3 regions of the Rossellomorea sp. FS2 genome follow, and region 2 is predicted to be linked to each of the others. Evidence: riboswitches for the same ligand, from Rfam matches in the RefSeq annotation. Region 2 holds a riboswitch; each other region holds the start of a gene.

Region 1 (3,277 bases), on a different contig from region 2:
GCGCGTGTCGTGGACCGTTCCGGAGCGGATGTGACGGAGCATTATATTGCCGGAGCAATCGAGACCCTCGCCATCTGCCGGAAGATGGGGGCGACGGACATCGTCTTGAAGGAAAACAGTCCTTCCTGTGGCAGCTCCATGATCTACAATGGGGATTTTTCCGGAGAGAAGATCCCGGGGGAAGGTGTTACGACCGCACTTTTAAAAAGGAATGGAATCAAGGTTTGGTCGGAAGAGGATGCTGTGAATGAATTTGTGTGAATTTTCCATCGTTCTGCTAAACACCTGTGATGATTAGCCGATGAATAATAGTAATGGCACATACAGACGCGGAACAGTTTCAACGGAACATGTCCTGGGTATTGTATGGAAAGATAAGTAGAGAGAGAACAGTCCTTCGACTGCAATACAATCACAAAGGGGCAAGAGAATCGAATGAGCGATGTAACAGGTCAAACCTTCTTACCTGAAGCGGAGTTGAAGTCACTCCTGCAACAAGGGGATGTCGAAGAAGGGAAACAACTGGACGTACTACTGGCCATGGTGGAGCATATCGGGACACCGGATCCCGTACTCCGAGACAAATTGATTTACACCACCTTTTACCGATTGATCATTGAGGAAGACAGACTCCATACCGAAGTCCTGAAGGATCTCCTCGACCTTTCCATGGATCATCTTCTTATGAAGGGGATCGGTGAGGAAGGGACGGATTCCGTCTTCACGCGCGCCTTCACGACCCTCCTCATGGCACTCGTCCTTGGACGGGACAAAGAGGCCGATTTCTTATCAGAGGATAAGATCCAGGAAGCAGCCGATATCACGGTGGAGTACCTGGAGCAGGAACAGGACGTGCGCGGCTTCGTCGAGGAAAAGGGATGGGCACACAGCGTCGCCCACGCAGCCGATATGGTGGATGAGCTCGTGCTGAACCCGAAAGTGGATCAGGATATGTTCCCGGTCCTGCTGAAAGCACTATGGGAAAAGGTGTTGGTGTCACACCATGCCTATATCCATGATGAAGATGAACGGCTCGTCGTCCCGATCCTCCAGATGATCTGGCAGGGGATGGACGAGAGGGAAGTCATAACGCTGGTGGAAAAACTTCCGGAAATGCTTGAGAAGCAGAAAGCCGAACTTGAGGAAGAGGCCTACTGGACCCTGTTTTTCAATGTGAAGACCTTCTCAAAAACCTTCTATATGAAACTGGAAGTCTACCCGACCCTTTCAAAGCTGAGGGATGCGATCGACCGGGTCCTGAAAGAACTCAACTGAATAGTGCAATGCTCTTATGAAGAGAGGCGGAGGGACTGGCCCCATGAAGCCTCGGCAACCGGATCCACGGTGCCAAATCCAGCAGACAGTGCGTCTGAACGATAAGAGGCTGATGAAAGAGGCCTCTTGGAGAGGTCTTTTTTTATGAAGAGAAGGAGGAAGAGCATGACGAGACAAGAGATGTATACAGAACTTGAAGGAAACTTTGAAGAAACACGAAGCTGGAGGAGGCATCTCCACGAAAATCCGGAGCTATCCTTCCAGGAAACCGAAACCGCCCGCTTCATCGAAGGGAAGCTGCGTGAGTTCGGCCTTGAGGTGAAGACCGGTATCGGCGGCAACGGCATCACCGGTACCCTCCGCGGGGCGAAGCCGGGTAAGACGATCGCCTTCCGGGCCGACTTCGATGCCTTGCCGATCACGGATGAAAAAGATGCACCGTACAAATCCAAGAATCCCGGGGTGATGCACGCATGTGGCCATGACGGGCATACGTCCGCCCTGTTGTCTGTTGCCAAGGTGCTGAGTCAATATGGACAAGCCCTCAACGGCACACTCATCTTCCTCTTCCAGCCGGCAGAAGAAACCCCGCCGGGCGGAGCCAAATTCATGGTTGAAGAAGGCGTGCTTGAAGGAGTGGACCACGTATTCGGAGCCCATCTTGCATCGGATTTGCCACTCGGGTCTTACGGCGTCGGAGAAGGCTTCCGCATGGCAGCCGTCGATAAGTTCGCCATTCACATCAATGGCCTCGGAGGTCACGGCGCAAGGCCGCACACGACGATCGATCCACTCGTGATCGGCACGACCGTCGTCAACGCCCTCCAGCAGATCGTGAGCAGGAAGGTCGATCCCCTGAAATCCGCCGTCGTCACCATCGGCATCTTCAAAGCCGGCACCGCCTTCAACGTCATCCCCGACAACGTCACCATCGAAGGCACAGTGCGTACGTTCGAAGGCGAAGTGCGCGACCAGGTCCAGGAAGAGATCCATTCGATTGTCGCCGGCATCACATCCGGATTCAAGGCGACGCACAGCATCGACTATCTGCGTGGCTACCCGGCCCTCTATAACCATCCGGAGGAAACGGAAATTGCCCGTCGCCTCTTCGCTGATCTTGGACCTGTGGCCGAGTCAGAGCCGACCATGGGCGCTGAAGACTTCGCCTATTACCTTCAGGAAAAGCCTGGTACCTTCTTCCGAGTCGGATCCCGGACGGATGACCTGGCAACCCAGTACTCCCATCACCACCCGCGCTTCGACATCGACGAACGCGCACTCGTTCACACGGGCAAAGCCTTCATCAAACTGGCCGAGCACTACGTTTTTTAACTTAACAGTAGAATAGGAGATACATAGATGACAACCTACAAAATCACGATGATGGACGCCTACGCCATCGAATCGCTCCGCGAAAAAGGCATCACCAACGAGGTACTGCTTGCGGCCGCAGCAAGTGGAGATACAACGCGACTGTTGGAAGCCGATCCAGAAGGGAACTTCGATGCTTTGCTTAAACTCGCCGAGGATCGGGACGCGCTGGAAAGCATCCTGAATGATGGCTACCAGATCAAATTCGTCACCTACAACGGCCTTCGTAACCTTCTTCGCATGAAATTCCGCAAGCCGTTTACCGACTTGGACAACGGGATTGAAGGGCTGCACCTCAGCGTGGAAGAGCTGATTCAGCTGAAGAAGCTGCTCTCAAGCAACTGGGTGCTGAAGGCGGAAGAAGTGGATGATGGGTATGTGGCCAGAGTGACGTATATCGAATAGGTGCATGGTGACGGTTCCGGTGCTTCATTTTTTTATGAAGCGGCCGGGGCTTTTTTTGTTTGGAAGATGGGTGGCGGTTTGTGGTGTGTTGGACAGGGGGCAGGCGCGGGAGTTGGTAATAAACGTCGAGAGTCGGGAGTAACGTTCCAGAGTTGAATGTAAAAAGCTAGAGTTGAAAATAAAAAAATCTGTCCAAAAAAAGTTGGAAGTAAAATCTCGAAAGTTG
Region 2 (3,277 bases):
GTAGTATCCGAACCGGATGGCAAGGTCACCGACTCCTCCCCCGCCGATCGTACCTGCCATGGCGGAGTAGGCGATGAGGGAGATCGCCGTGATGGTGACGCCTTGGATGACCGCCGGTTTGGCTTCCGGAAGAAGCACGTCCTTGATGATCATCCACGGGCTTGCCCCGACCGATACAGACGCTTCGATGACGCCCTTGTCAATTTCCTTCAGGGCGGTTTCGACGATCCGCGCGAAGAACGGAATCCCAGCGACGGATAGGGAGACAGAAGCCGCAGTCGGTCCGATCACATCCCCTGTGAGGAACTTCGTCAGGGGAAGGAGCGCCACCAGAAGGATGATGAACGGGATCGACCGGACCATATTCACAATGAATCCGACGATTGATTTCACGAAGCGGTTTTCGAGGAACAGCCCCTTATCCGTGGTGAAAAGGAGCACTCCGAGAGGAAGTCCGATGACAACGGCAATCAACAGGGAGATTCCCACCATATACAACGTTTCTAAAAATGCCTGATTCAGGTCCGGCAAGATATCAATGATGGCTTCAGGCAGCATCTTCAAGCACCTCCAGACTTTGTGTGCGCTGGGTGATGAACTCGATCGCGGCATCGATCTCGGCACGTTCTCCGATCAGTTCCATGATGAAGATACCGAGTGGCACTTCCTGGATGTATTCGATCTTCCCGTGAAGGATATTCCCTTTCACGTGGTACCGCTGGAAGACATCGGATACGACGCTTTCTTCTGCAATGGAGCCTTTGAATTGGATCTTGATCAAGGTTCCTTTCCTCGCTTTCGCCAAGTGATCCGGCAGATCGAACTGAAGGATCGTCTCGATGAACTGCCTGGTCAGGGGCTCCTTCGGATTCGAAAAGAGGTCATATACGGGACCTTCTTCAATGATCCGTCCATCCTGCATCACGGCCATGCGATCGCAGATCTCCTTGACGACTTCCATCTCATGGGTGATGAGGACGATGGTCAGTCCGAGCTCTTCGTTCAGCTTTTTCAATAATTTCAGGATCGACCTTGTGGTATTCGGGTCGAGGGCGGATGTTGCTTCGTCGCACAGAAGAACGGATGGATTGTTCGCAAGCGCCCGGGCAATGCCGACGCGCTGCTTCTGGCCTCCGCTCAGCTGAGCGGGATAGGCATCTGCCTTATCCGATAGACCCACCATGGCGAGAAGCTCTTCCACACGCGGCCGGATCTCGGCCTTTGGTACCTTGGCCGCTTTCAGGGCGAATGCCAGATTGCCGTAGACCGTCTTTGCTTTGATCAGGTGGAAGTGCTGGAAGATCATACTCGTCTTCTGCCTTGCCGACCTGAGCTCGCGCGGAGACAGCTTCGTAAAGTCCAATCCGTCAATGATGACTTCTCCAGAAGTAGGTCTCTCCAACAGATTCAAGCAGCGGATGAGGGAGCTTTTCCCTGCTCCGCTATACCCGACGATTCCAAAGATTTCACCCTTTTCAATCTTGACGGAAACGTCATTGACGCCGATCACTGTTTGTTTTTTCGTTTTATACTCTTTCACAAGATGGTTGATCTCGATCATTGCGCTTCACCTCTTATTTCCAATAAAAAATGCCTCTTTCAGCTGAAAGAAGCATCGCATATCGATCATCGACTTATCTCTCAGAATGAAAAACATCCTGCAGGAATTAGCACCGTTCCATATGGAGGTTGCCGGACGTCATAGGGCCTGATCCCTCGGTCGCTCTTGATAATTTGAATACTATATAATTTTAGAAGATTTCATCTAAAGAGATATTAATGGGTATTTGGTTGGGTGTCAACTGCCATCCCTACCTACGGAAGCCATGTAAGCGCTACCTTTACTTTAAGATTAGGCTTAAAATTTTTTTGGTCCTTTCAAAATGTTTGCTCATTTTCGCCAATGAATGGTCCCTCTTCATGCTGCCACCACTTTGACGAAGCCTTTCATTTTCCATATGATAGGCTTACATCATCATTGATCCGGAGGTCACTATGAACATTCTATTAGTAGAAGACGATAAGACGATCGCAGCAGGACTCGAATACTCCCTGCAGAACGAGCAATTCGGCACATTTGTTTGCCATAATGTCGCTGCCGCTGAGGACATGATCAACACCCGCTGGACAGAGATCGATCTGTTCCTATTTGACCTGTCCCTTCCCGACGGCAGCGGCTATGACCTGTGCTCCCTTGTGAAAAAAAAGAGCGATAAACCGGTGATCTTCCTGACGGCCATGGACGAAGAAGTCAATGTGGTCATGGGGCTCGATATGGGGGCAGATGATTACATTACAAAGCCATTCCGTGTCAGGGAGCTCCTGTCGCGGATCAAATCAGTCCTCCGACGCTATGACAAGCAGACGCCGGCCCATTTCACACTCGGCGACATCAGGGTCCTGCCGGCTGAAGGCAAAGCATATAAGGGCAGCGAAGAAATCCAACTGACTGCCCTTGAATACCGTCTTCTTCTCATCTTCGCCCAGCATAAGGATCAGGTTCTCACACGTGCACAGCTCCTCGAGAAAATCTGGGATGTGGCAGGCGATTTCGTCAACGATAACACCCTTACCGTCTACATCAAACGGCTCCGCGAAAAACTCGAAGACGATCCGCAGAAACCGGTCATCATCAAGACGATCCGCGGAATGGGCTATAAGGCAGGCGACCGCTGATGATGAGGAATAAAGAAATACGGCTGTTCCTTGTGACGGTCGTGATCATCGCGGGCATCGGCATCCTTTGCACGTTTTACATAAGTCGATTAGCGCCCCTGATCACGGCGGTCACCTCCCTCCTGCTCATCGCATGCTTCATGCTTTACACTGCATGGCGCTACCGTGAGATCGGGAAGCTTTCGAACTACCTTCGAAAGATATCAAATGGAGACTACTCCCTGGATGTCCGTGACAACCATGAAGGAGAGCTCAGCATCCTGAAGTCCGATATGTACAAGGTGACGCTCCGATTATCAGAAAACAGCTCACGCCTCCAGGAAGACAAGCTTAAACTGACCGATGCCATCTCGGATATCTCCCATCAGCTGAAAACGCCCCTCACTTCCATGATGGTCATGTCCGACCTATTGAGGGACCCCGGCTTGGATGAAGGAAAGCGCCGGGAATTCACACGCCGTATCCAGGTCCAGCTTGAACGGATCGAATGGCTCGTCTCCTCCCTTTTGAAGCTTTCAAAGATCGATGCGGGAACGGCACGTTTCAAGAAGGAAAAGGTGGACGTACGTACCCTCATACAGGACGCCGTCGACCCTCTTCT
Region 3 (3,277 bases), 300 kb from region 2:
ATCAAGCCCGGAAGGATGCGGAACGGGATCCTGCTCTTTTTTGAATGAAAGACGGCCCTCGGATGGATGACGGCTGCCCCGGAATCGGCGAGACAGAGAACCTCACGGTAGGTAAGATGTGGGATTCTCGTCGCAGCGGGAACAACCCGGGGATCGGTCGTATAGATTCCATCTACATCCGTATAGATATCACAGCGCTCCGCACCAAGTGCTGCAGCAAGTGCCGTCGCCGTTGTATCGGACCCTCCCCTTCCAAGGGTCGTGATTTCCCCCGTATCGGTGATTCCCTGAAATCCTGCCACAACGGGGATGCTTCCTCTACGGAGCTCTTCCCTCACCCGGGATGGGTCAATTCCTTTTATCCTGGCCTTCCCATGGACGCCATCTGTTCTGATCCCCGCTTGCCGCCCAGTAAGGGAGACGGCTTTGAATCCTGCCTCTTGAATCGACAGGGTCAAGAGGGCAATGGTGATCTGTTCACCTGTGGATAACAGGAGATCCATCTCCCGTTTTGGGGGATGGGCCGTGATCTCGCTCGCGAGCTTCGTCAAATGGTCGGTCGTGTCACCCATGGCGGACACGACGACCGCCACCTCTTTTCCCTTTTGCTTCTCACGGATGACATGTTGGGCCATCCGCTTGATTCTTTCCACCGATCCCACTGAAGTGCCTCCGAATTTCTGTACGATGATCTCCACCATGTCCCCTTCTTTCATTTAGTAAATGGTTAACGCACCGATGCTTCCCTTCTCAGGCTCGATTCGAGGGGAAGTTCTTTCAACACAGGATAGGGTTGCAGCGTTTCATCCGCATGCTTCACCGCATCCCACGCTTCTTCACTTCCTCTGATGAAGAGATACAGGTGGCCGTTGAGCTTGATGCGATCCAATAGATCGAATCGTGCCACCCATTCCGGTAATGCTTCATCCAGAGTCCTCACCACCCATTCGCCATCCCGGCCGGTTAGGGCTTCGACTCCTACCCTGGCATGTGCTCCAGATGATGCGTATCTCCCTTCGATCAAGGATAGAAAATCCTCCACCATGGCACTTCCCGTCGGTAATTTGCCCGCTCCCGGTCCGGACAGGGTCACCCTTCCGACCAGGCTCCCTTTTACAGACACGACGTTTTCAACATCCTCCACTCCGTAGAAAGGATGGGACTCCTTCACCAATACCGGCTCCACTGCTCCACAGATGTCTTCTCCTTCCCTTTGAATCGACCCGATATGCTTGAACCGGAGTGAGAAAGATTCGGCAGCCTGCAGCCAATCACTTGTCAGATCCGTGATGCCCTTTCTCGGGACCGCTTCCCAATCAGGTTGACTACCAAAAGCAGCGCGGCTTAGGATCATCAGTTTATAGAAAGCATCCTGCCCTTCCACATCACTTGTGGGATCTGCCTCTGCGTATCCCTTTTCCTGTGCAGTGGAGAGGGCACGCTCAAAGGACACGCCTTCTTTCCTCATTTGGGAAAGGATGAAATTGGAGGTTCCGTTCAATATGCCTTGGATATGTGTGATTTCATTCACATTCAATAGTTGCCTGATGGCCCCGATAATGGGAAGCCCTCCTGCCGTAGTCGCTTCATATCCGACTGTTACTCCCCGTTCACGCGCACGCCTCAAGAGATCCTCACCCTTGGAGGAAAACATCGCCTTATTGGCAGTCACTACATGGATTCCCCTTTCGATGGCCTTCTTGAGATAGGTGTATCCAGGCTCTTCGCCGACAATCGCCTCGAAGACCACATTGATCCCTTCTTCTTCAAGGATTTCGTCAAAGTCCGTCGTAACCTTGATGCTTGGATCGATCTGTCTTTCCTTTGAGGGGTCTTTGATCAAGATGGCACGGATCCGCACCTCTTTTCCTGTGATCTCCTTGATCCTTTCTCGATGTGTGTCCAGGGCTTCGTACACCCCCTGGCCGACGGTTCCGAATCCGAGTAGTGCTACATGCAGTTCTGACATGGTTCTTCCTCCTAAAGGGTTGAATGACTTGGTTGAACGATGGCCGGGGATAGAAAAAAGCCCCCTTCTTATGGTTAAGAAGAGGGCTTATCAGGCAGGCTCCTCCCCTTATCTTCCAGATCACCATCGATCTGTAGGAATTGGCACCTTTCATCATTGCAGGTTGCCGGGCTTCATCGGGCCTATTCCCTCCGCCGCTCTAGATAAGAGTGTGTGTTTTTCTGAATTGTTCAGTCAATAAGTATGAGTAGGATTATATAGGGAATCCGGTCTTCACGTCAATAGATTTTTTATCTTTTCTGATAATTAGACCCTTTTTCGCCCCTTTTGATACAGGGAGAAAAAGATTTATTTTAAATACCTAATTGGATGTTTTAACCCGGACATGTAGGGAAACAGATGACTACTCAACATCATTCAGAAAGGATCGGGTTACATCATGTTCAAGAAATTCCTTCCAAACGACGTACAAAAGTACCTGCTCATGTCCAAAAGACAGCGGGCTCACGAAATCCAGCTCACCATCTGGTTCATGCCCTTCCTTTACATCTGCCTGTCCCTGCTGCTTGTGGCGTGCACCTTGTTCCTTGACCTGAAGGTGGAGCTGTCCCAGTATGTTCCCAAGCTCTTCAGCATGGATGCATCGGTGACCAGGACGCTTGTCAGCACCCTGATCGGCGGGGTGCTCACGCTGAGCGCCTTTACACTGAACTCCCTCCTCGTCGTCCTTACGACGTTCAGCGGACAGTTCTCGCCCCGCATGCTGCTGAACTTCATTTCCGATAAAAAGACCCAGCACGCGCTCGGCATCTTCAATGGGAGCTTTGTCTTTGTACTCTTCATCTTCCTCTTCATCGGAAGTTCAAAGAAAGAAATGTTCACCGCCGCACCCGTCTTGACCGTCATTGTCGCTTTCATCGCAGCCATCACCTTCATCTTCTTCATCAATCACGCCTCCACGTGGATGCAGGTACATAATATCACCTACAACATGAAGAAGGTATCCGAAGTCATGATCAATCAAACACTCAAAAAAGATCTGGAGTGCCACCGGACAAAAGATGATCATCCCCGGTTCGAACTGGATGAAAGCAAGTGCCTGAATGTCAAAGCAAAAGCATCGGGCTACGTACAGCTCATCGACTTCCACTCCATGATCGAGAAAGCCCGGGAGGACGGGATCATCGTCCGCCTGCACTTCAAGATCGGCGATTTCGTCCTCTGCGGCAACGACCTTATCTGCCTGTACGGAGCGGATGAAGAAAAGGTCGACCAGGAACAATACCTGGCCCTCATCGAAATCGGCCA

The links. A riboswitch is a leader RNA that binds a small molecule or an ion and turns the genes downstream of it on or off. The one in region 2 is predicted to bind S-adenosylmethionine.
Region 1: another riboswitch for S-adenosylmethionine. It lies ahead of ACNA6I_RS14800 (M20 metallopeptidase family protein); the one in region 2 lies ahead of ACNA6I_RS16815 (methionine ABC transporter ATP-binding protein).
Region 3: another riboswitch for S-adenosylmethionine. It lies ahead of ACNA6I_RS18265 (homoserine dehydrogenase); the one in region 2 lies ahead of ACNA6I_RS16815 (methionine ABC transporter ATP-binding protein).

What each region holds. Positions count from the first base shown of each region.
Region 1 covers NZ_JBLRVS010000004.1:731,181-734,457, reverse strand. Annotated here, with positions in the region: gene ACNA6I_RS14810 (DUF523 domain-containing protein) at 1-261, shown strand, start outside; gene ACNA6I_RS14805 (DUF2785 domain-containing protein) at 436-1,275, shown strand; SAM riboswitch class I at 1,287-1,383, shown strand; gene ACNA6I_RS14800 (M20 metallopeptidase family protein) at 1,441-2,607, shown strand; gene ACNA6I_RS14795 (hypothetical protein) at 2,635-3,051, shown strand.
Region 2 covers NZ_JBLRVS010000005.1:74,662-77,938, reverse strand. Annotated here, with positions in the region: gene ACNA6I_RS16820 (methionine ABC transporter permease) at 1-558, opposite strand, end outside; gene ACNA6I_RS16815 (methionine ABC transporter ATP-binding protein) at 548-1,561, opposite strand; SAM riboswitch class I at 1,632-1,736, opposite strand; gene ACNA6I_RS16810 (response regulator transcription factor) at 1,996-2,676, shown strand; gene ACNA6I_RS16805 (sensor histidine kinase) at 2,676-3,277, shown strand, end outside.
Region 3 covers NZ_JBLRVS010000005.1:377,244-380,520, reverse strand. Annotated here, with positions in the region: gene ACNA6I_RS18270 (aspartate kinase) at 1-716, opposite strand, end outside; gene ACNA6I_RS18265 (homoserine dehydrogenase) at 728-1,969, opposite strand; SAM riboswitch class I at 2,075-2,179, opposite strand; gene ACNA6I_RS18260 (DUF2254 domain-containing protein) at 2,409-3,277, shown strand, end outside.